2 regions of the Variovorax sp. CCNWLW186 genome follow, and region 2 is predicted to be linked to the other one. Evidence: riboswitches for the same ligand, from Rfam matches in the RefSeq annotation. Region 2 holds a riboswitch; the other holds the start of a gene.

Region 1 (15,163 bases), on a different contig from region 2:
CCGGGCGGCGCGGCGTAGGACCCTCTGCCGGTCGAAGTGGTGGGACTGCCATTCAGAGTGACGTGGACCCGGAACGGCTCCAGGAGCGCCTGATTCATGAGCATCAGCTGCATATAGCCTTGCGTACGAACGTTTTGTCGCAGGCCAAGAAGAACGCCGAGGCCGGCGGTCTGCAACGCGCCGTACTTGTCGCTCGGCACGTCATACCGTGAGCCTCCCTTGAGGCCTGCCGGGCCGCCATAGGGCGCGAGGGAAAAGGAGAGGTTGTCCGTACTGCCGTCGACCTTGGTCCGCACACTGTCATACCGGTCGGCTTTGAAATCGCCAAGGACGGACGCCCCATCGGTATCGGCGCCGTAGGCGCGGCCCGTGCCGAACTCAGGCGTTGCGGGTAATCCGATCCTGAAGGAATAGCTGCCGGCCGCCGCCGATACGGTGCTGCGCAGGAACACTTTCTTGCCGTTCAGGCGGGCGACCTGGAAATTGCTTCGGTCGAAAGGTTCTGACGTCCGGGTTGCGACCCAGGCGCCTGGCGTATCGCCTCGAACGATGTCGTAGGTCAGGATGGTGTCGGCCGGACAGGCTTGGAACGCATAGACCGTCCAGTTGTTGCAGACGAACAATTGCGTCCCTTCTGCGTTGATCCGGGTTGCGCCAAGCCCGGAGTCGATGATCCCGGCGGAGGAGCGCGTGGTCGTGAATTGGGTGAACTCCTCGCTCAGCTGTGCAGCATCCGTCACGAAGGACCTGGCGGCGATGAAAGGACGAACGTTGTACACCGGCGATGAGCCCGCATCGGGCAGCGGAAATGTCCCTACGATGCCGTTCCCGGTAGGCTGGAACTTTGCAGCAGTGCTGCCGCTCGGAAGCCGGACGCTCGAAAAGACATAACTTCCTTCTTCCCGCGGGTCCGGCGCGAAGGTTCCGGTCTCTCCGTGTGCCTGGGAGTCCTCGATCCGGAATGTTCCATCCTTGAAATCGAGGCTCAACCGGTGCCTTGTCCCATTGGCCGCGGAGAGTTCATAGCTTCCGTTGCGGGGATCCACCAGCGGGGCCGCATCCGCCAACGCCAGCGTGAAGCTCCCATTGCCGTGGGGATACCCGACATTGTCGAGCGGTCGGACCACGCCAACGGTCAATCCTGCGCCTTGGCCGATGACTTGAAGGCCCAGAAGCGGAAGGCCTCCTCCGACCTTCAGGTTCGGAGAGGAGGGCGAAGTCGAGAAACCGCTGAGCGCGTGATGCCACTGCCCCTCGTTTGTGAACTGCGCATGGCGACTCTCTTGCGCGCCGAGAGTGATACTGTTCCACGCGACCGAATTCCACGGCAGGGCGAGGTTGCCCGAAATGCTTTTCCACGAGGGCCCTTCAACCACTCCAGTCGTCCAGCCCGGCGCGTCCGGGAGGCCCACGCGCAGTTGCAGGTCGTGGATACCGGCGGAAGGGCCCTGCACCGCGCCCGCTGCCAGGTATACGTTCTGGTTGTTGATCCTGGCGATCGCGAAATCGAGTTGTTCGCCTGAACCGTCGTCCTTCAGTAGTCGCCAGAAACCGGCCTTGCTTCCGCGCACGAGGGCGTGGGTTTTCCTGAAGCCTGCTGGGCATGCATCGAGCCGGTACTCGAGGCGGTCGTAGCGGCACACGTCAAGGGTCGCGCCGCCTCCTGAAATTCTCAACTGGTGGACGACGGAGTAGCCCCAGAACCCAGTTTGCGCGGTGGCATCTGCATAGACCAGCGCCATGGCGAAACGGTTATAGGTTCCATCGAGTTCCGACGGATTGGTGACCAGCGTACGCACGCCGATGAACGGGCGCGCCTTGGTCAACTGCGGTGCCTGGAACTCTGGAAACGGAAACATGCCGACGACCGCATCGTCCGTGATCCGGAACCGCGAGATGGCGGCCTTGTCGCGAGTGCCGCTGGCCTCGAAGACGTAGGTGCCGGGCTGGGTGAAGTCGGGTGAAAACGTTCCCGACGTCGAATGTCCTTGATCGTCCCAGAATTGGTATCGGTTCGGACTGAAGTCGATCTGAAGGCGCTGCTGTGAACCATTTCCCGCAAAAACGTGGAACTGGCCGTTTCGTGCGAACGCGAAGGGACTCCTTGCGAGTGGGCGATTGACCAGGAAGAGTTCATCGGCCTTGCCGTTCACGCCCTCGGCGATCGCTGTGATCGCGGTCCCAGCGGTAGAACCCGCCCCGCCCGGCCCGGCTGCCTTTGCCGAGGAGCCCGCCTCTCCCAAACCATTCGATGCGTTTTCGGTCCCTCCACCGCAACCTGCAAGCAGGCAGCAGACTAGCAGGGCGCAAAAGGATATTTTTCTTCGCATAGAGGCAGCCGTTCTTTGTTTTCCTACTACTCCACGCGTTTCACCCATTGCCCGAACCCGCGACGCTGTCTGCCTCGGCGTCAGTTCACGGACTGCCCCAGGCGAAATAGCGGGCACCTTCGTAGACGTATTCGGGAAGGTTCTGCCGGATGCTGTCGCGCTCACTCGCGTTCATCGTATAGAAGTGAGTTTGATTGCGCGCATGGTAGAAGCGGAACATCGGCTGCGCTCCGTTGCCTTCTGAGGTACTGGCGAACCAGGTCACGTGGTCGTAGTGGTACCACGGCAGCGTGGCAGCGATGTTGGCGCGTTCCTGCTCATCGATGGTGTAGAAATGCGTGCCGTTGCGTGTGTTGTAGAAGCGGTGCACCGGCGTGGTCCCGGGGGCTTGGGCGCCGAATGCGAAGAAGGCGGGACCTTCGTAGTTGTAGTCGCGCAGCTTCGAAATTACGAGATCGCGCTCCGGCACGTTGGCGGTATAGAAATGCGCACCGGTGCGGGTGTTGTAGAAGCGATAAACGGTCGTACGCACTGTGGTCGAGGGGGCGTCGAGCCACTGCTGCAGCGCGGCGTGGAAGGGGAGATCGAAACGCCCGTAGAAGTCATAGCCGAGGGGCCGGCTGCAGGACGCCGAGCCTCCCTGCAATTGCCCGACAAGATAATCCTTGCCGTTCAGCCTGCGAAAGAGGCCGGAGCCGCTGCTGCCGCTTTCCGTTACGCCCCGGTACCATCTCACTGCCAGGTGCTTTGCGGCACTGCTCGACGAAAATTGGCAACTGTCGGCACCGCAGGCCGCTGTCCCGACGTATGTGCCCTCGCTGACTTTTTGCAGGTCGCCCTCAGGATGGTGGACGCCATACACATCGTTCGAGAGGCCGTTGAAGAGGTCGGGTCCGAAGGGGCTGGATCCCGCAAACAACGCTCCCGCCGGAGGCTGGGAGTTCAGTCGCATGAAAGATGTGTCGGTGTCAGCCTGTGCGTACAGCAGCGTGGCACCGGAGGTCATGGCCGCCAGTGCGGGGCTGACCTGCGTGCTGTTGCAAGTCGCGGATTTGTAGAACCACAAGGTGTAGAGCGTCGAGGCGACCGTCTGGCTGGGGATGCAGTGGTTGGCGCTCAAGAAATACGGCGTCCCGGTCGACATGCGGTCGTTGAGCAATGTGCCGGTACACACATAATTGCCACCATCCTTGACGAAGTCCATCAATGCGACGGACTTGCTGAGCGCAGCGTATTGAGACTCGCAACTCACGTCTCGATTACAACTGCCGGCTTCGCCGATCTTGTCGAACGATTCCCGATTGGTAATGTCGATGTTCACGTGCGAGAGCATGGGAAGCGCGATCTTTACCGATTCCGGCGCGGCATTCGGCGGAATTTCGAGTTCGACAGTAAGGGCCTCGCCGCCCATGTTGGGCGACCAGTAAATTCGCGCGTTTTCGCTCGAATCGCCCGCATCCAGATTGCGTTGAATGACCGTTGCGATCTCGTGCGCAGACACCTCGTACATTTTTTCGCCTGCGTCACCATAGAAACGGACCATGGTGCCCAGCGGAAGATGTTCAACGCGCAGGCCGAGGCGAACGCCCTTGGCCTTTGGTGAAACAACGCGCCACGCGGCCAGATTTCCGCCGCGATCAGACGGAGTCCAACTCGTCATGGCAGTCACCGCTTCTGCACTGGCGCCTTGCGTGATCTGACGGGCGACGCCGATCTTGACCGGAACACCAAAGATCGCTGGCGCCGATTTCAGCGGGAAAGTGCTTTCCGGCGGCAAGGCGGGCAGGACCACCTGCTGGGGCACCGGACCCCGATGCAGCACGCGGTCCTTGAACGGGCTGACGTCAACCGTCGCGTTTTCCGGGGTTTGAACCCTGGGCTCAATCAGGACGGAGGCGGCGTTCGAGGTCTGCGTTGGCTCCTCGGCCTTGGGCGCTGTTTCGGCGCTGCTTGACTTTGCCGGCACCTGAATAGCACCGCTGGCATCGCCGCTGCCGGATCCTCCGCATGCCGCCAGCAACGCTGACAAAAAGATCGTGCTCCACCCCAATGCAAGACTCGCGCGCATTCCTCACCCTTTGACTCGTTACGATTCGACACGTCATTGTGAACGAGTGTTGCGCGATGTCAGAAAATATGGCTGCGGATTTATATGCGAAACATCACGAGACGCATAAAAACAGCGGGTGAGAGTGGGGTTCATGCAACAGCAGTCGGCCTCGTCAGCGCGCGGCGATCCATGTGCCGAACTTCGATTGCACCCCCGCGGGCACCTTACTTCCGCTTCAGCATCTTGGTCACTTCGTCCACGTTGGCCTGGATGCGCTGGCGCACCAGCTCGAAGGCATCGGCCTGCGACTTGGCCGCCAGGTTGGCCAGTTCCTTGATGTCATCGATGGCGCGCTGGAACGACTGGCGGCCCAGTTCGTCCAGCTTGGCGAGGTTGGCCTTCGGGTCCTTGCCGGGCATTTCCTTCGCGGCGGTCTGCCATTCGGTGATGGCGTTCTTGATCATCTCGGTCTGCCGCTGCACCACGGTTTGCAGGCCCTGGTAGGACTTTTCATTGGCTTGCATCAGCGCCTGGAGGTCCTTCTGGCCGCTTTCGAGCAGCTTGCTCGCACCGCCGGTCAGGTTGAGCTCCTGCAGGCGATCGGTCATGGCCTTGAGATTCTTCAGCGGATTCAGCATGTCGGCGGCATCGGGGGCGGATGCCCTGGTGCTCCCGTTGCTGTTGTCGCTGCTGCTGGCCGTGGTCTTCTTCGCGGCGGCTTTCTTGGCTGTGGCCATGGTGCGGTATCTCCTGTGTCAGGTGAACGGGGGTGAATGGCAAGGACCGGCCGGACGGCGAAGTCCCTCGCCACGATACGCCGCACTGGAACGGCCGCAACGCCCGGGGCAACAAATTCGCCTGCGGGATTTCCCTTGGGCTGCTACATCGGCGGCGCGAAGCCGTTGCGGCCGGCGGTGACGCGAAGCGCCGTGGGCGTGCCGTTCTCGTTCTTTTCCTGCGCATTGACCAGCACCTTGGCGCCCGGCACCAGCAAAGCCTCGGTGCCGGGTCGGAAGGTCACGACCGGCACATTGGGCGGCACGACGATGATCTTTTCTCCGCCCTTGTACGTCAGCCGAAGCTGCTGTCCGCCGCGTACCGACTTCAGCGCTGCAGCCAGATCGGCCACGGTGGCGTTGGTCATGGTGCTCTGCGGCAGCAGGTCCCACGGACGGTGCCCTTCGCCCGTGCCGCGCGCGGCCTCGGGAAACACCACCACCTCGAGCGCCTTTTGCGAACCATCGGCCTGCGGCATGGCGGCGGTGCCGATGAAGCTGCCTCGCTTGATGTCGGACAGCTTGATCGGATAGACCTCCGACACCGTCATGTCGGCCGGCCGCGCAAGGCTGACGACCTCGCCGCCGCGGTCCTGCACCACGAGTGTGGTCGCGTCGACGCGGACGATGGTGCCGCGGATGCGCACAGGGTCTGAGGCCGCTTGCGCTGAGGCAAGGGCCGGCGCGCCGGCCGCAAGAAGAGCTGCCGAGGCCAGCAAGAGCTGGGGGATTCTGACAAGCATGGATGAACTTCCGTCGTTGGGAGCAGATCAATGTACGCCTCGGATGAGAAACGCGCTTTCCGGCATGTGGGATGCCCCGGCGATTGGCTCGCCTCCCCGCCCCGTCTACAATCCTCCGTTCCGAGGAGCGTTGCAGCGCCATCAGGCGTGAGGCTCGGACTACATCGCAACCACGCTCACCCGCTGTTCTCGCGGTGAGTCTTTCCCCGAACGCAGTGGCACCTTTCAAACTAGCTTTGTTGGAGTTCTCATGAGCGCTGTTCTCAAGCCCACCCCCGTTTCCTCCGCCGACCAGGCGATTGCCGACCTGTCGCTGGCCGCCTGGGGCCGCAAGGAAATCCGCATTGCGGAAACCGAAATGCCCGGCCTGATGGCCATCCGCGAGGAGTTCTCGAAGGCGCAGCCGCTCAAGGGCGCGCGCATCACGGGCTCGCTGCACATGACGATTCAGACCGCCGTGCTGATCGAGACGCTGCAAGCGCTCGGCGCCACCGTTCGCTGGGCCTCGTGCAACATCTTCTCGACGCAGGACCACGCCGCCGCCGCCATTGCCGCAGCCGGCACCCCGGTGTTCGCGATCAAGGGCGAGTCGCTGAAGGACTACTGGGACTACACGCATGCCATCTTCGACTTCGGACCCAAGGGTTCGAAGGGCGAAGGCCCGAACATGATCCTGGACGACGGCGGCGACGCCACGCTGCTGATGCACCTGGGCCAGCGCGCCGAAAAGGACCTGGGCGTGCTTGCCAACCCGACCAGCGAGGAAGAACGCATCCTCTACGCGGCCATCAAGGCCAAGCTGGCTGTCGATTCGAACTGGTACACGCGCAAGTCGGCCGAGATCATCGGCGTGACCGAAGAAACGACGACCGGCGTGCACCGCCTGAACGAGATGAGCGCCAAGGGCACGCTGCTGTTCCGCGCCATCAACGTGAACGACTCGGTCACCAAGAGCAAGTTCGACAACCTGTACGGCTGCCGCGAATCGCTGGTGGACGGCATCAAGCGCGCCACCGACGTGATGATTGCCGGCAAGGTGGCCTGCGTGGCCGGCTACGGCGACGTGGGCAAGGGCTCGGCCCAGGCGTTGCGCGCACTGAGCGCCCAGGTGTGGGTGACCGAGATCGATCCCATCAATGCACTGCAGGCTGCGATGGAAGGCTACAAGGTCGTCACCATGGAATACGCCGCCGACAAGGCCGACATCTTCGTGACCACCACGGGCAACAAGGACGTGATCCGCCATGAGCACATGGCTGCGATGAAGGACCAGGCCATCGTCTGCAACATCGGCCACTTCGACAACGAGATCGATGTTGCGTCGATCGAGAAGTACGAGTGGGAAGAGATCAAGCCGCAGGTCGACCACATCACCTTCCCCGACGGCAAGAAGATCATCCTGCTGGCCAAGGGTCGCCTCGTGAACCTGGGCTGCGGCACGGGCCACCCGAGCTTCGTGATGTCGTCGTCTTTCGCCAACCAGACCATTGCGCAGATCGAGCTCTTCACCAAGCCCGATGCCTACCAGGCCGGCAAGGTCTACGTGCTGCCCAAGCACCTGGACGAAAAGGTCGCGCGCCTGCACCTGAAGAAGGTCGGCGCCATGCTCACCGAGTTGACCGACGAACAGGCCGCCTACATCGGCGTGAACAAGGCGGGTCCGTACAAGGCGGACACGTACCGGTACTGAATGCGCGCTGATCAATTGCTGGTCGAACGCGGCTTTGCCGCATCGCGCTCGCAGGCCGTGCGGCTGATTGCCGGCGGCATGCGTTGGCGCGATGCGGGCACGGGCGACGCGTGGCGCTCGGTCGTGAAGAATCGCGACGAAGTGCCCGAGTGGGCCGAGGTCGAACTCGACGACGCGGCGGAGGCCCGCTACGTGTCGCGTGGCGGGCTCAAGCTCGAAGGTGCGCTGGCCGCGAGCGGCCTGGACCCATCGGGCAAGCTGTGCCTCGACGTGGGCCAGTCGACCGGAGGCTTCACCGACTGCCTGCTGCAGCGCGGCGCTGCGAAGGTGGTGGGCGTCGACGTGGGCCATGGGCAACTGCATGCGCGGTTGCGCGAGGACGAGCGGGTTGTCGCCATCGAAGGCGTCAATGCGCGTGCGTTGTCGGCGGACGATCTGCAAGAGGAGGGCGAAGAGCCTTCCGAGCTGCGCTTCGACCTCATCGTCGGCGACCTGTCGTTCATTTCGCAGACGCTGGTGCTGCCGGCGCTGATGCCTTTCCTCGCCGACGACGGCCACCTGCTGATGCTGGTCAAGCCGCAGTTCGAACTGCAGCCGGGGCAGGTGGGCAAGGGCGGCATCGTGCGCGACGAGTCGATGTATGCGGTGGTCGAAAAGCGCCTGCGCGATGCCTGCGAAGCCCTCGAGCTTCGCGTGCTGCAATGGTTCGACAGCCCGATCGCCGGTGGCGACGGCAACCGCGAGTTTTTCATTCACGCCGTGCGCGCTGTTCAAGCGGACGGCTCTTAAGGAGACGCAGGTGCGCCTTCCGCTGAGCTTCGAATTCTTTCCCACCAAGACGCCTGAAGGCGCGGTCAAGCTGCGCGCGGTGCGCCAGCAGCTGTATGCGCGCAAGCCCGAGTTCTGCTCGGTCACTTACGGTGCGGGCGGCTCCACGCACCAGGGCACCTTTGGTGCGGTTCAAGAGATCCTGTCCGAGGGCGTGGACGCCGCAAGCCACTTCTCGTGCATCGGCGCCACGCGCGCCACGGTGCGCGAGCAGTTGGCCGAGCTCAAGTCCATGGGCGTGAAGCGCCTGGTCGCGCTGCGCGGCGACCTGCCGAGCGGCTACGGCATTGGCGGTGAATTTTTGTACGCGAGCGATCTCGTGGCCTTCATCCGCGAAGAAACCGGCCGCGACTTCCACATCGAGGTGGCCTGCTACCCCGAGGTGCATCCGCAGGCGCGTTCGCCCGAGGCCGACCTGCAGGCTTTTGCGGCCAAGGTGAAGGCCGGTGCCGATTCGGCAATCACGCAGTATTTCTTCAGCCCTGAGGCGTACTTCCGCTTTGTCGACGACGCCCGCAAGCTGGGGCTCGACACGCCGATCGTCCCGGGCGTCATGCCGATCATCAGCTCGACGCAACTCATGCGCTTCTCCGACGCCTGCGGCGCCGAGATCCCGCGCTGGATTCGCCTGCGGCTGCAGGGCTTTGGCGACGACACGGCATCCATCAAGGCTTTTGGCCTCGACGTGGTGGCCGACCTCTGCGCGCGCCTGCGCGACGGCGGCGCGCCGGCGCTGCACTTCTACACAATGAACCAGTCGGCGCCGACGCTGGCTGTGCTGGAGCGCCTCGATTGAGGGGGCGCGCGGAAGCAGGACGCTCGCTGCGCGGGGCCTTGCGTGTGGCCCTTGTTGCAGCAACCTGCGCGCTGGCCGGCTGTGCCATGCCCCCGGCCACCGAAGGCCCGGCGGCTGACACGAAAGACGCAAAGCTTTCGCCCTTGCCGCGCCAGATGGCCGTGCCTGCGGGCGCACCGGCCCGCTCGAGCGTGCCTTCGGTCCGCTACGACCTTGCGGCGCCCAGCTCCGGCGACCTGGGGCCTGACGACGGCGTGCCCGGCGACGGTGGCCCTCGCGAGATCTACGAACGTGGCGGAGCGTCCTGGTACGGCATCCAGTTTCACCAGCGCAAGACCGCGAGCGGCGAACGCTTCGACATGACGGCCATGACGGCGGCCCACAAGACCTTGCCGTTCAACACCCGCGTTTGCGTGCGCAGCCTGGTCACCGGCAGCGAAGTGCTGGTACGCATTACCGACCGGGGCCCCTATGCACAGGGCCGCATCATCGACCTGAGCCGTGCCGCGGCCGAGCGCATCGGCATGATCGGTCTCGGCATCAAGCAGGTGGCACTGACGATCATCGATCGCGACGGCATGCGCTGCGGTGGTGCCGACGTCGAGGCGGCAGAGCCGCCGCTGGCGTCCGCACCAGCGGCTCCGCGCCGCAAGGTGAATGTGCCGCCGCGCCGCCGGCGCTGAAAACGCCGGGCGAAGAAAAACCAGGAAAGGGCTAGCCGCCCGAATCGAGCGAGAAGGCGGCGTGCTTGTCCTGGGCCAGCCGCTCCACCAGCTGCGGCAGGGCAGCCGCCAGCAGCGGCTTCAGCGTATAGGGCGGGTTGATCAGGAACATGCCGCTGGCCGGCAGTCCGGGGCGCTGGGTTTCGCCCGTTGTGGTGGTGATCAGCTTGCTCGACTTGACCGTGAGCGTGGCGTGCAGCCACGACTTGCCGGCCTTGGTCGCCAGCGTCTTCAGCCGCCGCGGGAGGTCGTGCGCCTCTGGCCGCGGGATGATCGGGTACCACACTGCATAGGTGCCGGTCGCAAAGCGCTTGAGCGCCTCGGCCGCGAAGTCCAGCACGCGGCCGTAGTCGCTCTTGATTTCGTAGCTGGGGTCCATCAGCACCAGCGCGCGGCGCGAAGGTGGAGGCAGGAACTTGGTGGCACTGCCGAAGCCGTCTTCGCGCAGCACGGCGATCTGGCGGCCCGCCTCGAGTTGCGCAATGTTGGCATCCAGTGTGCGTGCGTCGGTCGGGTGCAGTTCGAACAGCTTGAGCTTGTCGTGGTCGCGCAGCAGGTGCTGCACGATGAACGGCGAACCCGGGTAGATACGCGCGCCGCCCTTGGGATTGAAGTCGTGAATCACGCTGAGATAGCGTGCAATCGCGTCGGCCAGGGGTGCTTCGGCCTCGGGCGCTACCTTTTTGGTAGCGGACTTTGCAGCCGGGGCCGGTTGCGCCGTGGGAGCAGCCGCCTTCTTGTCCGAAAGCAGGCGCAATATGCCTTCGGCCGCCTCGCCGCTGGTGCCGGCGTAGTCCCCGTCGAGGCGGTAAAGGCCGGCGCCGGCGTGGGTGTCGATGACGGTCAGGGCTGCTTCTTTTTCAAGCAGGTGGTCGAGCGTGGCAATCAGCACCGTGTGCTTGAGCACGTCGGCGTGGTTGCCGGCATGGAAGGCGTGGCGGTAACTGAACATAGGGTGAGGATGGTAACGTCTCGGGCTCCCCCGCAGGCTTCAATTTGCTTCGATGGCCCGATTCTTCGTATAATCGCAGGCTTCGCAGCGTTTTTGTAGCCCCGCGGCGAAGGCATGCAACCTGGTCTCCAGGGCGCGCGAAACCCACCTAAGAGATTCCCGTCAGAGGAACGCCGACCGTGGAAAAGGGCTCGCCAAACCCTCTTTTCAAGAGAAAAACTCATGACCAAAACGTTCAGCGCCAAGCCCGCTGACGTGACGCACGAGTGGTTTGTGATTGACGCGACCGACAAGGTCCTCGGACGAGTAGCCAGCGAAGTTGCTCTCCGTTTGCGCGGCAAACACAAGGCCATTTATACGCCTCACGTCGATACCGGTGACTTCATCGTCATCATCAACGCAGCCCAGCTGCGCGTCACCGGCGCCAAGTCGATCGACAAGGTGTACTACCGTCACTCGGGCTACCCGGGCGGTATCACGGCGACCAACTTCCGCGACATGCAATCCAAGCACCCGGGCCGCGCCCTGGAAAAGGCTGTCAAGGGCATGCTGCCCAAGGGCCCGCTTGGCTACGCGATGATCAAGAAACTCAAGGTGTACGGTGGCGCTGAGCACCCGCATACCGCCCAACAGCCCAAAGTGCTGGAACTGTAAGGAGCCTTGAGAATGATTGGTGAATGGAACAATGGCACCGGCCGTCGCAAATCGAGCGTCGCCCGTGTGTTTCTGAAAAAGGGCTCGGGCAAGATCACGGTCAACGGCAAGGACATTCAAGAGTTCTTCGGCCGCGAAACCTCGATCATGATCGCGAAGCAACCCCTCGTGCTGACCAACAACCTCGAAGCTTTCGACGTGATGGTCAACGTGAACGGCGGCGGTGAATCGGGCCAGGCCGGCGCAACGCGCCACGGCATCACCCGTGCGCTGATCGACTACGACGCAAGCCTGAAGCCGGTGCTGAGCCAGGCTGGCTTCGTTACCCGCGATGCGCGTGAAGTCGAGCGTAAGAAGGTCGGTTTGCACTCTGCTCGCCGCCGCAAGCAGTTCAGCAAGCGCTGATACTGTCCGCTGCAAGCAAGAGCCGCCTTCGGGCGGCTTTTTCATTGCGGCCCTTGGCGGGGACGGTTTTCGACCCCACTTGTGTTGGGTGCTCGCCAATGCCGCCCTGCCGAGAATGCCGCATTGCAGTAGCATTGGTTCATTGGCCGCCTGTTCGGCCCTCAAGGAGTTATCCCACATGAGCGTTGTTGCCGAAAACATCCAGACCCAGATGCCCGAGCCGATCGTCTTCACGGACAGTGCGGCCGCCAAGGTGGCCGACCTGATCGCCGAGGAGGGCAATCCCGACCTCAAGCTGCGCGTGTTCGTGCAAGGCGGCGGCTGCTCGGGCTTTCAGTACGGCTTCACTTTCGACGAAATCACGAATGAAGACGACACGACCATGACCAAGAACGGCGTGTCGCTGCTGATCGATGCCATGAGCTACCAGTATCTGGTCGGCGCTGAAATCGACTACAAGGAAGACCTGCAGGGCGCCCAGTTCGTGATCAAGAATCCGAACGCCACCAGCACCTGCGGCTGCGGATCCAGCTTCTCGGCGTGATTTTGCCCTGTTGCCGGTAAAAGCCGCCTTCGGGCGGCTTTTTGCTGCCTGGTGCTTTTATTCTTGCCTGCAAACGAGGCACGGACTCCGCTTGCGGGAGTCTCAGGCCGGGTAAATAGCGCCCAATACCCGGGCCCCGCGCGCACCGGTCACGCTGGCAAGGTTGCCTGCCTCGCGCCGCACGGTGCTGCGCGCCAGCCATGCAAAGGCCGCGGCTTCGACCTGCAGCGGCGGCAGGCCGTGCTTCGTGGACGCGTCCACCGCCACCTCCGGCAGCAACGCTCGCAAACGGGCGAGCAGGTGGTCGTTCAAGGCACCGCCGCCGCAAACGATCAGCAGTCTGCTACCGTTTCCATAGCGCTGCACATCAGCCGCACAAACGCTGGCGGTGAATTCGGTCAGCGTCGCTTGCACGTCGGCAGGCGCGGCGCCCGCAAGCGCGCCTAGGCGTGCTGAAAGCCAGGACGGGTTGAACAGGTCGCGACCCGTGCTTTTGGGTGGCGCCTTTGCGAAATAGGGCTCGGCCTGCAGCGTTGCAAGCAGCTCGGGCAGCACCTGCCCCCTTGCGGCCCATTGCCCCCCGCGATCGAAGGGCTGGCCGGTGTGAAGCTGACACCAGTAATCCATCAAGGCATTGCCTGGCCCGCAGTCGAAACCCAGCACGACGGGCTCTCCCGGCGCATCAGCGGCAGGTAGCAGGCTCAAATTGGAAATGCCGCCGATGTTCAGCACCACCACGGGTCCGTCGGCGCGCGCGAAGAGCGCACGGTGGAATGCCGGCACCAGTGGAGCGCCCTGACCGCCCGCGGCGAGGTCTCGGCTGCGAAAGTCTGCAACCACGTCGATGCCGGTCAGTTCAGCCAGCAGCGAGGGGTTGTTGATCTGCAGCGTGTAGCCAACGCCGTCGAATTCAGTGGGACGGTGGCGAACCGTCTGGCCATGAGTGCCAAGCGCTGTAACGGCACTGGCAGGAGTCCTGCTGTCCGCGAGGAGCTGGCCGACGACGCCTGCATAGATGCGGGCCAGGCCATTGCCGGCCAGCGCGGCGCGGTGCAGTTCGTTGTCGCCGGTCGTGTTGAGCGCCATCAGTTCCGTCCGCAGATCGGCGGGGAAAGGGGCGGTAGCGTAGGCCCGTACCGCGATGCGGCCTTCGGAAAAGTCGGCCAGAACGCCATCGACGCCGTCGAGTGACGTGCCGGACATCAAGCCGATGAACAGTTCGGCGGCCATACTGAACGGGGCGAGCGGGGCTCTTGTTGTGCCGCCGCTATTGCCCCGCGGGTGCTCAGTCTGCGCTGGCCTGGATGACCGAGAACGCTGCAGCCAGTTCGGTGCGCGCACCGACAGCGATGCGTTCGAAGGCCGGGCGCATGGCGGCGGTGATCGGGGCGCCGCCTTCCTGGGCGATCGAGGCCGGGTCCTGGTATTCGCCGTTCACGCGGAACTCGAAGTGCAGGTGAGGGCCGGTGGCCCAGCCCGTGGAGCCCACGGCGCCGATCGTCTGGCCCTGGCTGATGCTTTCACCGGCTTTGACGTCGACGCGGCTCAGGTGGGCGTAGGCCGTCTGCTGGTTGTTGCGGTGCTTGATGATGACGATGTTGCCGTAGCCGCTTTGCGTGCCGGCGAAATCGACCGTGCCGTCGCCGACGCTGCGCACTGCCGTGCCCGTGGGCGCGGCAAAGTCGATGCCGTTGTGCTGGCGCCAGCTGTTCAGGATCGGGTGCATGCGCATCGCAAAGCCGCTCGACACGCGCGAAAACTCGACCGGCGAGCTCAGGTACGCCTTGCGCAGGCTGTCGCCGTTCGGGCGGTAGTAGCTGCCCTTCTGGCCCGGGGGCTGGAACCACACGGCCTGGTGCACCTTGCCGCCGCTCTCGAACTCGGCCGAGAGCACGCGGCCGCTGCGCAGCGCCTGGCCGTCGGCTTCGAAGGTTTCGTACACCACGGCAAAGCGGTCGCCTTTGCGGAGTGCGCGCACGTCGACGTCGCCCGCGAAGATGTCGGCCAGCTGGCTCGCGACCGAATCGGGAACGCGGGAGTCGTCGGTGGCTGCGAACAGCGAGGTGCGGATGGTGCCGCTGGCCAGGCGTGTGCCGGGCGTGAGCGTGTCGCGCTCGGTGAGTGCAACGAAGCCGACCGCCGTGCGCTCGATGACGAAGCGCTTGAAGCCGCCGTCGCCGTCGGGAATCCAGCGGGCGCTCAGCTTCTTGAGCTGGTTTTCCTGGGTGGCTTCGGCCGTGATGGTGCGGCCCGCGCGCGCAAACAGCGCATTGCGGGCTTCGCCGCTCGCGCGCACGAAGGCGGTGGCGGCGGGGTCGGAAATACCCAGGCGCTTCAGCAGGGCCTCAGCCGTGTCGCTCGAACGCGTGATGTCGGTGCGAAACAGCGTGAAGCTGAAGTTCTCGAGCGATTCGCTCTGTTCTGCAAAGGACAGGGGCGCGGTCGCTTCAAGCACCTGTTGGACCGGGAGGTCGGAGGCGTCGGGGCCCAGGGAGGCCACCGCCAGGGTGCCGGCACTCAGCAAGGCAGCCGCGATGGCCGCGGTGATCTGCTTGGGATAGGTCCGGAATGTATAGGCCACGCGAGAAGCCAGAAGCTCCTCGGCGGCGAGAATGCCGTTGATCAAACTTTGAATTCCAGCTCAGGTTCTGCAAATCCGCGCTGCAAAGCCCA
Region 2 (15,163 bases):
TCGACGATTGCATGGCCTGGAGCGGCCAGCGCCCGGTGGCCTGGCTGCTCGACCATGCACCGGTCGATGCGCGCTGGTGCCTGGTGCATGCCACGCACATGGACATGGCCGAATACGAGCGCGGCGCAAAGAGCGGCGCGGTGGCCGGCCTGTGTCCCACCACCGAAGCCAACCTCGGCGATGGCATCTTCGACTTTTCGGCATGGCGGCACCATGGCGGCGCCTGGGGCGTGGGCTCCGACAGCCATGCCACCGTGAACGCGGCCGAGGAACTGCTGATGCTCGAATACAGCCAGCGCCTGGGCAAGCGGCAGCGCAACGTCGGCGCCAGTGCCGCGCAGCCGCACGTGGCTACCGCGCTCACGCTCGAAGCGGTGCGCGGCGGCGCGCAGGCCTCGGGCCGGCCCATCGGCGGGCTGGCGGTGGGGCAGCAAGCCGACGTCGTCGTGCTCGATGCCGCGCAGCTCGCGCTGCAGGGCTTGCCAGCGCCCGACATGCTGTCGTCGCACGTCTTTGCCAGCCACCGCACGTCGGCCATTGATACCGTGTGGGTGGCGGGCCGGCCGCGCGTGGAGGCGGGCCGCCATTCATTGCACAACGAGGCCGCCGCCGCTTTCGTCGCGGCGCGCAGTCAACTTCTTTCGGACAATTGAGCCCATGAGTTTCACCACCACCGAACCCGCATTCCGCTTTCGCCAGGGCACGCGTCCCTTGCTCATCTCCATGCCGCACGTCGGCACCTACGTGCCGCCCGCGCTGGCCGCCCGCTTTACCGAAGAGGCGCGCCATGTGCCCGACACCGACTGGCACCTCGAGCGGCTCTACGACTTTGCCGACGAACTCGGCGCCTCGGTGCTCGTTGCCACGCATTCGCGCTACGTGATCGACCTGAATCGTCCGCCGGACGGCGCGAGCCTGTACCCGGGCCAGAGCGTCACTGGCCTGTGCCCCGTCGACACCTTCGACGACACGCCCCTCTACGCGTCCAGCGACGATCTACCGGACGACGAGGAAGTCGCCGCGCGGCGCGAGGCAATCTGGCGCCCGTACCACCAGCAGCTGCAAGCCGAGCTCGACCGCCTGAAGGCGGCGCACGGCACCATCGCACTGTGGGACGCCCATTCGATCCGCTCGGTGCTGCCGCGCTTCTTCGAAGGCAAGCTGCCCGACCTGAACCTGGGCACCGGCAACGGCACCAGCTGCGACCCGGCGCTCGCAGCCACGCTGCTTGGCATCGCCGAATCGGCCCCCGGCTATTCCGGCGTGCTCAACGGCCGCTTCAAGGGCGGCCACATCACGCGCCAGTACGGCAACCCCGCGGCGGGCGTGCATGCGGTGCAACTGGAAATGACGCAGTCGAGCTACATGCAGGAGAAGCTGCCCTTCGACTACCTGCCCGAGGTGGCGGCGGGCGTGAAGCCGCATGTGCGGCGGATGATCGAGGCGGTGCTGGCTTTCGTCGAAAGCCGCTAAAGCACCGACGGCCGCGAGGGGCAGCCCCGCTTCCTACAATCGGGGTCTATGAAGCCCGTCATCTACACCCGCGGCCAGGCACTCGCCGGCATCCTCGAAAAGCGCATCGCCATCCTCGACGGCGCCATGGGCACGATGATCCAGCGCTTCAAGCTCACCGAAGAGCAGTACCGCGGCGAGCGCTTCAAGGACTTCGAGCGCGACGTGAAGGGCAACAACGAGCTGCTCTCGCTGACGCGGCCCGACGTGATCCGCGACATCCACGAGGGCTACCTTGCGGCGGGCGCCGACCTCATCGAGACCAACACCTTCGGCGCGACCACCATCGCGCAGGAGGACTACAAGATGGCGCACCTGGCGCGCGAGATGAACCTCGAATCCGCCAAGCTCGCGCGCGCGGCCTGCGACAAGTTCAGCACGCCCGACAAGCCCCGCTTCGTGGCCGGCGCCCTGGGCCCGACGCCCAAGACCGCGAGCATCAGCCCCGACGTGAACGACCCGGGTGCGCGCAATGTCGACTTCGAGCAGCTGCGCGCGGCCTACTACGAACAGACCGAGGCGCTGGTCGAGGGCGGCGCCGACGTGATCCTGGTCGAGACGATCTTCGACACGCTCAACGCCAAGGCCGCGCTGTTCGCGGTGGACGAGTACTTCGACAACAGCGGCCAACGCCTGCCGCTCATCATCAGCGGTACCGTGACCGACGCCTCGGGCCGCATCCTGAGCGGCCAGACCGTGACCGCCTTCTGGCACAGCGTGCGCCATGCGCAGCCGCTGGCCGTGGGGCTGAACTGCGCGCTGGGTGCGGCGCTGATGCGCCCCTATATCCAGGAACTGGCCAAGGTGGCGGGCGACACTTTCATCAGCTGCTACCCGAACGCGGGCCTGCCCAACCCGATGAGCGAAACCGGCTTCGACGAGACGCCGGACGTCACCTCGCGGCTGCTGCACGAGTTTGCGGCCGAGGGGCTGGTGAACATCGTCGGCGGCTGCTGCGGCACCACGCCGGACCACATTGCGGCCATCGGCCAGGCCGTGGCGCCAGTGCCCGGCCGCTTGTTGAACAGCAACGCCCGCTTCTACCGCGAAGCGGCCTGACCAGGCGCCCGGGGCTTCGCGCCCCCGGCTGATTGACGGCATCCGGGCCGCCGCCTAGGCTGGCGGCGCAAAGGAAGCCATTCATGAACAACAAACTTTCCATGCGCTGGGTCGGCATCGGCGCGCTTGCCCTGGCGCTGCCCCTGGCGGCCTCGGCGCAGCAGGCCTTCACGCGCGGCACCGTCAACATGCGCGCGGGCCCCTCAGGCGACTACCCGCTGGTGGCACGCCTCGCGCCGGGCCAGCCGCTCGATGTGATGGGTTGTACCGGCGGCTACAGCTGGTGCGACGTGGTGCTGCCCGACGGCGGGCGCGGCTGGGTCTGGGCGCGCAGCCTCGACTACGCCTACCAGGAGCAGCGCGTGCCGCTCTCGACCTACGCGGCCGTGATCGGCGTGCCGGTCGTGACCTTCGTGATCGGCAACTACTGGTCCAACTACTACCGCGACCGGCCCTGGTACGGCGAGCGGCGCTGGTGGGGCAGCCGGCCGCCGCCTCCGCCGATGCCCGGCTGGCGTCCGCCGCCGCCGGTGCGGCCGGCTTGGCAACCCAAGCCGTGGCCGGGCCCGGGCTTCAAGCCCGCGCCGGGGCCGGGCGTTCGCCCGCAGCACGCACAGGGCCACCGGCCACCGCAGCCCCGGCCGGACTTCCGCCCACCGTCGGACCCCGGCTTCAAGCCGCCGCGGCCGCAGCCGGCCTTCCGACCCGGACCGCCGCCCGGCCAGCCGCAAATGCATCCGGGCGGAGGCGGTGGCCGGCATGGCCGTGGTGACGGGGGCGGTGGTGGCGGAGGGGGCGGTCGCCACGGAGGCGACGGCGGCGGCAAGGGTGGAGGCCACGGCGGAGGCGGCGGCAAGGGCGGCGGACACGGCCACCGCGACTAGCTAGCCCGCGGACGGAATCCCCGCCGCGGCCTGCCGGTCACGCGCAATCAGCGCCACGAAGCGCTGCGCGCCCAGCCCCAGCGGCCGCTCGCGCGACCACACCACGTCGACCCACAGGTCGAGCCCGTTGCTCAGGTTTTCGAACGGAATCTCGACCAGCGCGCCGGCGGCCACGTGGGGCTTGGCAAAGTTGCGCGGCAGCCAGCCCCAGCCGAGCCCGGCGGTGATCAGGCTGAGCGCGGCCAGCGCGTTGTCGGTGCGCCAGACGTGGCGCGCGAACACGAAGCGCGGGTCGCTGGTCGCCAGGTCGCGCCCGGCCACCACGATCTGCCGGGTGTTGGTGAGGTGTTCTTCGCGCAGGCGCTCGCCGGCGGCCGCAAGCAGCACGGGATGGTGGGGCGCCATCACGGCCACCATGGTGTCGCTGCCCACTTCCTGAAAACCCTCCCGGCCGTCGAGGCTGGGGCGCTCGAACACCAGCGCCAGCTGCGCGCGCCCGCTGTGCAGCAGCGCCAGCGCGTCCGCCTGCGGAGCAGCCAGCACCTCGACCTGCAGCAGCGGATATTCCTCGGCCAGCGCAGCCAGCGGCGCACTCCATGGCGCGGCCAGCAGCTCGGGCGCAATGGCCAGCGTGAGGCGGTTCTCCAGCCCCTGCGTGAGCGCCAGGGCCTGCACCTGCAGCTGCTTCAACTGGGCCGCCAACAGCCGCGCCTGAGGCTCCAGCGAGCAGGCCGCCGCGGTCGGCTGAGGCTCGCGGCCGCTGCGGTCGAACAGCGGCAGCGCGAGCTCGGCCTCCAGGTTGGCAATGGCCATGCTCACGGCGGAGGGCACCTTGTGCAACGCGCGCGCCGCCGCCGAGAAAGAGCCGTGGTCGATCACGGACAGGAAGACTTCCACGGTGTCGCTGGAAAAGGCCATTCAGCCGCTCCGATCTATCAATTAAATTGAAATAACTTAACTTTTTATATCAGCACGGGGCAAATAAAGTCCAGCCATCACCTTCATTTGCCAGAGGAAACGTTCATGCAGGGGTTTCAGCGCCGCGTTGTCTACATCACTCTCTACGAGGGAATCGCCATCGTGGCCGCCAGTGCCGGCCTGGCGCTGATGACGGACGCCGGCCTGGGCCATTCCGGCGTGCTGGCGGTGGCGGCCTCGGTCATCGCGGTAGTCTGGAACCTGGCTTTCAACGCGTTGTTCGAGCGCTGGGAGTCGCGCCAGGCGGTTCGCGGGCGCAGCGTGCGCCGGCGCATTGCGCATGCCATCGGCTTCGAGGGCGGGCTGATCGCCTTCCTGGTGCCGCTCTTTGCCTGGGGCCTGGGCGTCTCGCTCTGGCAGGCGCTGGTGATGGACCTGGGGCTGGTGGTGTTCTTCCTGGTCTACACCTTCGTCTTCAACTGGGCCTTCGACCGGGTGTTCGGCTTGCCGGCCTCGGCCGCGCCCGTCAGCACTGCCGCAGCCGCCGCGGCCGGGCAAGGGGCCTGAACATCCCCCATGGCCGCGGCCCTTGCCGCAGCCGGTAAAATTGCGCTCCCTTCCAAGGAGCGTTGCAGCGGCGGCCCACGATCAATCGGCCCGCCGTCAGGCTTGGAAGGCGCCCCGTTGGCCGGGGCGCAAGCCGCAAACGACGCTCACCTGACGTTTTTTCCTGCACAGGTGAGCCCCCCATGAGCGATGTTCCCGCGCCCTCCGTTCCCCCGATGAAGTTGTCCGGCCTCGAACCGGTCGCCATCGATTCGGGGTCGCTGTTCGTCAACATCGGCGAGCGCACCAACGTCACCGGCTCCAAGGCTTTCGCGCGGATGATCCTGAACGGCCAGTTCGAAGACGCCCTGGCCGTTGCGCGCCAGCAGGTCGAGAACGGCGCCCAGGTGATCGACATCAACATGGACGAGGCCATGCTCGACAGCAAGGCCGCGATGGTCCGCTTCTTGAACCTGATTGCGAGCGAGCCCGACATCGCGCGCGTGCCGGTGATGGTCGACAGCTCCAAGTGGGAAGTGATCGAGGCGGGCCTGCGCTGCATCCAGGGCAAGGGCATCGTCAACTCCATCTCCATGAAGGAGGGCGTCGACAAGTTCAAGCACGAGGCCAAGCTGGTGAAGCGCTACGGCGCCGCCGCGGTGGTGATGGCCTTCGACGAGAAGGGCCAGGCCGACACCTACGAGCGCAAGATCGAGATCTGCGAGCGGGCCTACCGCATCCTGGTGGACGAGGTGGGCTTTCCGCCCGAGGACATCATCTTCGACCCCAACATCTTCGCGATTGCCACCGGCATCGAGGAGCACGACAACTACGCGGTCGACTTCATCAATGCCGTGCGCTGGATCAAGGCCAACCTGCCGGGCGCCAAAGTGTCGGGCGGCGTGAGCAACGTGAGCTTCAGCTTTCGCGGGAACGACCCGGTGCGCGAAGCGATTCACACGGTGTTCCTGTACCACGCCATCAAGGCGGGCATGGACATGGGCATCGTCAATGCCGGCATGGTGGGCGTGTACGACGACCTGGAGCCGACCTTGCGCGAGCGCGTGGAAGACGTGGTGCTCAATCGGCGATCCGATGCGGGGGAACGGCTCGTCGAAGTGGCCGAGACCGCCAAGAGCGGCGCCAAGGACGACAGCAAGAAGCTCGAGTGGCGCGGCACGCCAGAGAACCCGGTGCACGTGAACCAGCGCCTCTCGCACGCCATGGTGCACGGCATCACCGACTTCATCGTCGAAGACACCGAAGAGGCCTACCAGCAGATCCTTGCCAAGGGCGGGCGCCCGCTGCACGTGATCGAAGGGCCGCTCATGGACGGCATGAACATCGTGGGGGACCTGTTCGGCCAGGGCAAGATGTTCCTGCCGCAGGTGGTGAAGTCGGCGCGCGTGATGAAGTCGGCCGTGGCCCACCTCATTCCCTATATCGAGGAAGAAAAGCGCCAGGACGAGGCCGCGGGCCGCGACGTGCGCACCAAGGGCAAGATCATCATTGCCACGGTGAAGGGCGACGTGCACGACATCGGCAAGAACATCGTGACCGTGGTGCTCCAGTGCAACAACTTCGAAGTGGTGAACATGGGCGTGATGGTCCCGTGCCACGAGATTCTGGCCAAGGCCAAGGTCGAGGGCGCGGACATCGTCGGCCTCTCGGGCCTCATCACGCCCAGCCTCGAAGAAATGCAGTACGTGGCCGGCGAGATGCAGAAGGACGACCACTTCCGCATCAAGAAGATTCCGCTGCTCATCGGCGGCGCCACCACCAGCCGCGTGCACACGGCCGTCAAGATTGCGCCGCACTACGAAGGCCCGGTGGTCTACGTGCCCGACGCCTCGCGCAGCGTGAGCGTGGCGCAGAGCCTCTTGAGCGACCAGGCCACCGCGTACATCGACGAGATCAACGCCGACTACGAGAAGGTGCGCACGCAGCACGCCAACAAGAAGCAGGTGCCGATGTGGCCGCTGGCCAAGGCGCGCGCCAACAAGACGCCCGTCGACTGGACCCACTACACGCCGCCCGTGCCCAAGTTCATCGGCCGCCGCGTGTTCAAGAACTTCGACCTCACCGAGCTCGCGAAGTACATCGACTGGGGCCCCTTCTTCCAGACCTGGGACCTGGCCGGCCCGTTTCCGGCCATCCTGAAAGACGAGATCGTGGGCACCGAAGCCGTGCGCGTGTACGCCGACGGCCAGCGCATGCTCAAGCGCCTGATCGAGGGCCGCTGGCTCAGCGCAAGCGGCGTGGTCGGCTTCTGGCCGGCCAACACGGTGAACGACGACGACATCGAGCTCTACACCGACGAGACGCGCAGCGAAGTTGCCATGACCTGGTACGGCATGCGCCAGCAGACCGAGAAGCAGGTGATCGACGGCGTCACCCGGCCGAGCCGCTGCCTGGCCGACTTCGTCGCGCCGAAAGACAGCGGCCTGAAGGACTACGTGGGCGTGTTCGCGGTGACCGCGGGCCTGGGTGTCGAAAAGAAAGAAAAGTATTTCATCGACGACCTCGACGACTACTCCGCCATCATGCTGAAGGCGCTGGCCGACCGGCTGGCCGAGGCCTTTGCCGAGTCGCTGCACCACCGCGTGCGCACCGACCTCTGGGGCTATGCGCCCGACGAGGGACTGAGCAACGAAGACATGATCGCGGAGAAATACCGCGGCATTCGCCCCGCGCCCGGCTACCCGGCCTGCCCGGACCACAGCGTGAAGCGCCCGATGTTCGACCTTCTGAACTGCGCGGACATTGGCATGACCCTGACGGAAAGCCTCGCTATGATGCCCGCCGCCAGCGTCAGTGGTTTCTACCTGAGCCACCCCGACTCGACGTACTTCAACGTCGGCAAGATCGGGCACGACCAGCTGCAGGACCAGGCCGCACGGCGCAAGGAAAGCGAATCCGATCTCGAGCGCCTGCTGGCGCCGAACCTTTGAACCTGCCGGCCGGCATGGCCGACCGGCGCCGGGAGTTGTTATTCAGAAGTTGATATTTGCTGCCGCGCACTACGCGGCGCTGGCCGTCTTTGTCGTCGGCTGCTGGGGCTTTGGGCGCGCAGTGCTGGCGCGCCTTGCGCCGCCGACGCGTCGGGACGCCTGGCTCGAAGCCTCGATGGCCGCGGCCCTGGGCGTGGGCATCTTCATCTGCGGTTTCCAGGCACTGGCCATCTTCGGTGCCTTCAAGGTGGGCGCCACCGTCGCGCTGATTGCCGCCGGCGTGCTCGCAGCTGCCTTGCAGTTGCGGCCCTGGCTGCGCGAACTGCGCACGCTTCGGGCCGGCACCGCGCCCGCCGCGCCGTGGACCCGCGCCGACAAGATCGCCGCGATGGCATTGGCGCTGGTGGCGCTGCCCGCGCTGGTTGCGCCGCTTGCACCGCCCGCCGCCTTCGACGAGCTGATGTACCACCTGCCCTATGCACGACAGGTGGCGGAGCAAGGCGTATTGGGCATCCACGAGTGGCTGCGCTACCCCTGGTTTCCGTACAACTACAACCTGCTCTATGCCGCCGCGCTGCAGGTGGGCGACGACGTGCTGCCGCACTTCCTCAATGCGCTGGCCGGTGCGTTGTCGGTGGTGATGGTCTTCCGCCTTGGCATGCAGCATGCCAACCGGCTCACTGCCTGCGTCGGCGCGGCCATCTGGCTCGGCATTGGCGACTATTCGAATGCGCTCATCGACATGGGCGTGGCGCTCTTCGTGCTGGGCGCGTGCGTGGCGCTGTGGTGGTGGCGCGAATCGCAGCCGGTGCACAGCGGCATGCGGTGGCTCGGCGTGGCGGCGTTCTGCCTTGGCGTGGCCGCGGGCTCCAAGTACCAGGCGCTCACCTTTCTGCCGCTGGTGGCGCTGTTCGTCGTGTGGCATGAGCGCCGGCCCAAGGCCTGGGCGCTCGCGCTGCTTTGCTTTCTGATTCCGTGCGTGTACTGGTATGCGCGCAACGCCATCATGACCGGCGACCCGTTCAACCCGATCGGGGCGCGCGTGTTCGGCTTTACCGACTGGATTCCGGCCGACTATCTGCAGCAGCTGGCCGACGTGCGCGATCACGCCGCGCGGCCGAACGTGCTGATCTGGTCCGTGGTGCTGCTGCCTTTCAGCGCCATGTGGAAGCGCTCCGCCGCGGTGCGCGCCGCGGGCTGGTTCTGCTTCTACTCCGTGGCGGTGTGGCTTGTGACCTCGCGCTATCCCCGCTACCTCACAGCGTCGTTTCCGTTGCTCGCGTTCACGGCGGCGATCGGCTGGCAGGTGCTGTTCGGCTGGATTGCCACGGGTTTGCGCCGCGTGTTCGGCCCCAAGGCCGGGCAAATCGCCAACCCCGTCGTCAACCCCGTCGAGGGGGCTCCTTCGGGCCGCGCGGGCCTGGTCGGCGACTGGGTGGCCGTGCTGCTGCTGGCCGTGCTGGCCGCGGTGTCCGTGCGCCAGACTGCGGGCAAGGTTGCGATGATTTCGCCCACCCAGGAGCAGCGCGAGGCCTTCCTGCGCCAGCACGTGCCGGGCTATGCGGTCATGGACTACCTGCGCCGCACCGCCACCGGCCGCGTCTACCAGATCAACCTCAACGAGGCGATCTACTACGGCCCCAACCCCATCTGGGGCGATACCCTCGGGCCGTGGCGCTACACCGACTTCGGCCGCCTGTCCGGCAAGGACCTGGCGGGCAAGCTCGGCGGCCTGGGCTTCGTGGCTGTCGTTCTTCCGAATTCGGTGGTGCCGGTGTTCAGCGGCCGAACCGACTTCGACAAATATTTCGCCCTGCAGTACGAGAAAGACGGCAGCCGGGTCTACCGTATTCTTCCTCCCGCACCATGACCGATCTCGACCAACACGCGGCAGCCCGCGCGCCGATGCGCATTGCGGCGGTGATCCCCTGCTACAACGAGGCACTGTCCATTGCGCAGGTGGTCGCGCAGTTCCAGGCGGCGCTGCCCGAGGCCGAGATCCACGTCTTCGACAACAACTCGACCGACGACACGGCCGCCATCGCGCGTGCGAGCGGCGCATTCGTGACGCACGTGGCCGCGCCGGGCAAGGGCAATGTGGTGCGGCGCATGTTTGCCGATGTCGAGGCCGACGTGTACGTGACCGTCGACGGAGACGCCACCTACGACGTGGCCAGCGCGCCCCGACTTGTGAATGCGCTGGTGGCAGGCAACCTCGACATGGTGGTGGGCTGCCGCGTGGACGACGGGCAGAACGCGCTCACCTACCGCGCCGGCCACCGCTTCGGCAACCGGCTGCTCACCGGGGCCGTGTCGCAGCTCTTCGGCGGCGGCCTGACCGACATGCTCTCGGGCTACCGCGTGTTCTCGCGCCGCTACGCCAAGTCGTTTCCGGCGCTTTCGCACGGCTTCGAGATCGAGACCGAGCTCACGGTGCACGCGCTGGAGCTGCGCATGCCCTATGCCGAACTCGACACCGCCTACAGCACGCGGCCCGAAGGCTCGCACAGCAAGCTCTCGACGTACCGCGACGGCTGGCGCATCTTGAAGACCATCTGCAAGCTGTTCATCAGCGAACGGCCGCTGCAGTTCTTCTCGATCATTGCGGCGTTGCTGGCGGCGGGCGCCATCGCGCTGGCTTTTCCGCTGCTGCTCACCTACATGCACACCGGCCTGGTGCCGCGGCTCCCCACGGCGGTGCTGGCCACCGGTGCCATGCTGGCCGCCATGCTGTCGATGGTCTGCGGCGTGGTGATGCACGCCATCCGGCTCGGCCGCCGCGAGGCCAAGCGCCTGCGCTACCTTGCCACACCGGGCGTGCGCCACTGCGCACCCAGATGAAGCTCGGCCGGGAGTTCCTGTCGTTCGCCGTGGTGGGGGCGATCGGCTTCGTGGTCGACGTGACCGTGCTGTACCTTGCGGCGCCGCTGCTGGGTTGGTACGGGGCGCGGGTGCTGTCGTTTCTTGCGGCTGCCACCGCTACGTGGGCGTTGAACCGCCGCTATACCTTCGGCGCCCGAAGCGCCAATGCGTCCGTGCTGCGCGAGTACCTCGGCTACCTCGTGACGATGCTGGGCGGTGCGGTCGTCAACTATGGGGCGTATGTGCTTGTGCTGCATTGGTTCACCGGCCCTTGGGCACCGGCTGCCGGCGTGGCGCTGGGCAGCTGCGCGGGGCTGGTGGTGAACTTCCTGTCCGCGCGCTATCTGGTGTTTCGCGCGAAGTAGAGGTGTTGCTGCCTCCCCCTCTGGGGGAGGGCAGGGGTGGGGGCTCGCGGCGCATCCATCGGGCGCTCTGCCTGCCCCCATCCCGACCTTCCCCCAGCGGGGGAAGGAGCAAGAGAGCGTTGTTCAGTGCGCGCCGGAGACGACGACCGGAATCTCGGTCGCGGGCGGCGTGTTGCGGCTGCGGCCGCAGCGCACGATGCCGTCGATCATCACCATGCCCACGCCCGGAATGTCGCCGAGCTGCACGCTCTCCAGCAGGCCGGGCGCGGGCGAATGCTGCGCGCGGTCCATGAAGACGAAGTCGGCATCGCGGCCCACTTCGATGAGCCCGCAGTTGAGCTTGCGGATGCGCGCCGTGTTGCCCGTGGCAAAGCAGAACACCAGCTCGGCCGGAATGTTGGCAATGGACGAGAGCATGGCCACCATGCGCAGAATGCCCAGCGGCTGCACGCCCGAGCCGGCCGGCCCGTCGGTGCCCAGGATCACGCGGTGCGGGCACTTGAGTTCGAGCGCCGCCTTGGCCGCCGCAATGGCCACCTTCTCGTTGCCGTTGTGCACGATCTCGATGGCGCGCGAGCTTTTCTCGCACAGCTCGCACACATGCGCCTCGGGCAATGAGGTGTGGCCGCCGTTGATGTGGCCGATGATGTCGGCGTCGGCCTCGAGCACCACGTCCTTGTCGATCAGGCCCGAGCCTGGAATGGACGGGCCGCCCGTGTGAATGGTGCTCTGGATGCCGTACTTGCGCGCCCAGGCCACCATCTCCTTGGCTTCGTAGCCGGCCTTCACCGAGCCCAGTCCCACTTCGCCGAGCAGGCCCACGCCCGCTTCGGCAAGCTCCTTGAAGTCGCTCTCGACCATGCCTTTCTCGATGACGGGCGCTCCTGCCAGCACCTTCACGCCGCCGGGACGGAAGTTGTCGAACGCGCGCTGCGCCGTGATGGCCAGCGCCTTCAGGCCCACGATGTCTTTCGGGCGGCCCGGCAGGTGCACCTCGCCGGCCGAAATCATGGTGGTCACGCCGCCGTTCATCGTGGAATCGATCCAGCCGATCTGCCCCTGGCGCGGAGTCCAGTCGCCGAACACCGGGTGCACGTGGCTGTCGATCAGGCCGGGCGCCACGCAGGTCTTCTTCGCGTCGATGACGGTCTTCGCGCCTTCGAGGTCGCAGTCTTTCTCCTTGCCCACTGCAACGATCAGGCCGTCGTTCACCACGATGGTGTCCGCGTCGAGGATGGGCTTGTCGATGTCGCCCGAGAGCAAGAGCCCGATGTTCTTTATGACGACTTTGCCCGACTTGCCGCCGGCTGCGATTTCTGCCATTTCGTGTGGTCCTGGTCGTGGGGTGGGATGTTGTTGTCTTGCGCCTCGTCCGCGCGCACGGTGCGCAGCAGGGTCTCGATCACGAAGTCTTCCCAGTGCGTGATCGCCTCGGCCGATTCCAGCGGCTCGCCCAGAAACGCGGTGAGCGTGTGCCGGTTGGAGGTGTAGAAGTAGCCGGTTGATGCAATCAGCAGGTAGATGTCGCGCGCAATCAGGTCTTTGCGGAACAGCCCCTGCGCGGCGCCGCTCGCGAGGATCTCCGCAATGATCGCCACCGCCCGCGACGAGTATTCGCGCGCCCTGAGCGACTTGGAAATGTGCCGGCCCTTGTGCAGGTTCTCGGTGTTCAGCAGCGTCACGAACTCGGGGTTCTTGCGGTAGTAGCCCAGCACGAAGCGAATGACTTCGGTCAGCGCCTCCACGGGCCGCGAGGCGTCGAGCGCAATCGCGGCCTCGGCGTCGTCCATGCGCTGGTAGATGCCCTCGAGCACCGCAATGAAGAGGCCTTCCTTGCTGCCGAAGTAGTAGTAGATCATCCGGTCGTACGACTTGGCGGCCTTCGAGATCTTCTCGACGCTGCCGCCGTCGTAGCCGTACTTGGCGAACACCTTGGTCGCCGCCTTCAGGATGCTGTCGCGCGTGGCCTGCGCCGCCGCCTCGCGCACGCCGGTGCGGCGCTGGGGCTTGGTGCTGGCGGAGCGGCTGTCGGCCATTGTGCGCGTGAGGCTTGGCTTATTTTTCAGCGAACGCGCGCTCGACCACGAAGTCGCCTGGGGTCGAAGTGTTGCCTTCCTTGAAGCCGCGTGCCTCGAGGATGTGCTTCAGGTCGACCAGGAGGCCGGGGCTGCCGCACAGCATTACGCGGTCCTCCGCGGGGTTGATCGGGGGCAGGCCGAGGTCGTCGGTGAGCTTGTTGCTCGAGATCAGGTCGGTGATGCGGCCCTGGTTGCGGAACTCCTCGCGCGTGACCGTGGGGTAGTAGAGCAGCTGCTTCTCCACCATTTCGCCAAGGAACTCATGCTTGGGCAGGTGGTCGGTCACGAGGTCGTGATAGGCCAGCTCGTCGACCTGGCGCACGCCGTGCACCAGGATGACCTGCTCGAACTTCTCGTAGGTGTCCGGGTCGCGGATGATGCTCATGAACGGTGCGAGCCCCGTGCCCGTGCCGAACAGGTACAGGCGCTTGCCCGGCAGCGTGTAGTCGATGAGCAGCGTGCCGGTGGGCTTGCGGCCCACGATGATGGTGTCGCCCACCTGGATGTGCTGCAGCTTCGAGGTGAGCGGGCCTTCTTCCACCTTGATGCTCAGGAACTCGAGATGTTCCTCGTAGTTCGGGCTCACGATGCTGTACGCGCGCAGCAGGGGCTTGTTGTTCACCTTCAGGCCGATCATCGTGAAATGGCCGTTCGAAAAACGCAGCGCCGGGTCGCGCGTGGTGGTGAAGGTGAACAGGCGGTCGGTCCAGTGGTGGACGCTCAGGACGCGTTCTTCGCTGAATGCACTCATACGGAACTCAAGAGTTGGTTGGTAACTGGGGAAGGTGGCTGAGCCGAAATGCACGCCTTTGGGGCGCTAGCCGTCGGCCGGCTGCGAACTCTCCATTGTCGTTGGTCGGAAAAACCCCGATGAACACCGCGAGAAAACACCATTGCAAGCATCGGGCCTGTTTGCTACATTGACCGCGAATGTAGTGAACGCAACATGAAAGTGTAGGGAATGCTACACAAACGGCAGACGGGGCACAAGCGGGCAGACGGCACGTTTGTTGCAAACCCCGCCACACCGGATTGCCCCACACACACTGCCCACGAGATCGCCCCGATGACCGAACACACCAAGACAGACGGAATGCCCGGCATGGACATGCCGGTGGTCGCAGAAGCCGGCAGCAGCGCCTTCGGCAAGGCGCCGCCGCGCAACGAGCGCATGAGCACCGCCAAGGTCGAGTGCAATGCCTGCCCCGTGCTGTGCCAGATTTCCGACGGCCGCACGGGCGCCTGCGACCGCTATGCCAACCGCGAAGGTGTGCTGGTGCGCGTCGACCCCGTGGTGCTGCTGCGCCGCGAGATCGCCGGCGAGGCGCCCAAGCTGGTGCCCTTCGACCGGCCGGCCGCCGACAAACCGGAAACAGCGGAAGTGGCCGAATCAAACGCCCCCGACTGGAACGGCAACCTGCTGCACGCCGACGAGGTCTTCGTCACCGGCGTGGGCTCGTCCACCACCTACCCCGACTACAAGCCGGCCCCCTTCATCGTGGCCTCGAAAGCCCAGGGCGTCGACATGGTCACGGTCGTTACCGAAGGCATCTTCAGCTACTGCAGCTTCAAGGTGAAGATCGACACCGACCGTTTCCTGGGCTCCGAACAGGCCAACGTGCGCTACCGCGGCGAGGTGGTCGGCCACGTCACCACGGCCGAATACGGCTCGCAGATGCTCTCGCTAGGCGGCGTGCACCACCTCACCGGCGGCAGCAAGAAGGAAGGCCGCATGACGGCCGAGCTGATGCAGCTGCTGGGCAACAAGAAGGCGGTGGAGTGCACCATCGACGGCGGCTCCACGCTCGTCATCCAGGCCGGCAAGGCGCCCATCGTCAACGGGGTCGAAGAGCAACGCATGCGCGTGGGCTGCGGCTCGGCAGCGGTCGGTATCTTCGCGCGCCAGTTCGCGGGCGTGGCCGACGAGGTGGTGGTGGTCGACGACCACATCACCGGCGTGCTGACCGAGCATCAGGCCGGGCGCTGCC

Evidence for each region. Region 2 has a riboswitch for S-adenosylhomocysteine ahead of metH (methionine synthase). Riboswitches for the same ligand answer to the same signal wherever they lie in the genome.
Region 1: another riboswitch for S-adenosylhomocysteine. It lies ahead of ahcY (adenosylhomocysteinase); the one in region 2 lies ahead of metH (methionine synthase).

The regions. Positions count from the first base shown of each region.
Region 1 is NZ_JBBCBO010000007.1:201,010-216,172, reverse strand. Features, by position in the region: gene V9K97_RS11505 (hypothetical protein) at 1-2,153, opposite strand, end outside; gene V9K97_RS11500 (serine protease) at 2,416-4,398, opposite strand; gene phaP (TIGR01841 family phasin) at 4,605-5,117, opposite strand; gene V9K97_RS11490 (hypothetical protein) at 5,261-5,899, opposite strand; S-adenosyl-L-homocysteine riboswitch at 6,016-6,084, shown strand; gene ahcY (adenosylhomocysteinase) at 6,150-7,589, shown strand; gene V9K97_RS11480 (TlyA family RNA methyltransferase) at 7,590-8,378, shown strand; gene metF (methylenetetrahydrofolate reductase [NAD(P)H]) at 8,389-9,213, shown strand; gene V9K97_RS11470 (septal ring lytic transglycosylase RlpA family protein) at 9,300-9,896, shown strand; gene V9K97_RS11465 (23S rRNA (adenine(2030)-N(6))-methyltransferase RlmJ) at 9,928-10,887, opposite strand; gene rplM (50S ribosomal protein L13) at 11,110-11,541, shown strand; gene rpsI (30S ribosomal protein S9) at 11,554-11,946, shown strand; gene erpA (iron-sulfur cluster insertion protein ErpA) at 12,125-12,490, shown strand; gene V9K97_RS11445 (anhydro-N-acetylmuramic acid kinase) at 12,593-13,720, opposite strand; gene V9K97_RS11440 (peptidoglycan DD-metalloendopeptidase family protein) at 13,776-15,116, opposite strand.
Region 2 is NZ_JBBCBO010000021.1:9,305-24,467, forward strand. Features, by position in the region: gene V9K97_RS21340 (formimidoylglutamate deiminase) at 1-653, shown strand, start outside; gene hutG (N-formylglutamate deformylase) at 658-1,473, shown strand; gene V9K97_RS21350 (homocysteine S-methyltransferase family protein) at 1,522-2,571, shown strand; gene V9K97_RS21355 (SH3 domain-containing protein) at 2,655-3,455, shown strand; gene V9K97_RS21360 (LysR family transcriptional regulator) at 3,456-4,373, opposite strand; gene V9K97_RS21365 (PACE efflux transporter) at 4,479-4,940, shown strand; S-adenosyl-L-homocysteine riboswitch at 4,989-5,095, shown strand; gene metH (methionine synthase) at 5,156-7,870, shown strand; gene V9K97_RS21375 (ArnT family glycosyltransferase) at 7,923-9,740, shown strand; gene V9K97_RS21380 (glycosyltransferase family 2 protein) at 9,737-10,711, shown strand; gene V9K97_RS21385 (GtrA family protein) at 10,708-11,097, shown strand; gene V9K97_RS21390 (amidohydrolase family protein) at 11,221-12,420, opposite strand; gene V9K97_RS21395 (TetR family transcriptional regulator) at 12,375-13,133, opposite strand; gene V9K97_RS21400 (ferredoxin--NADP reductase) at 13,153-13,926, opposite strand; gene V9K97_RS21405 (6-hydroxynicotinate reductase) at 14,242-15,163, shown strand, end outside.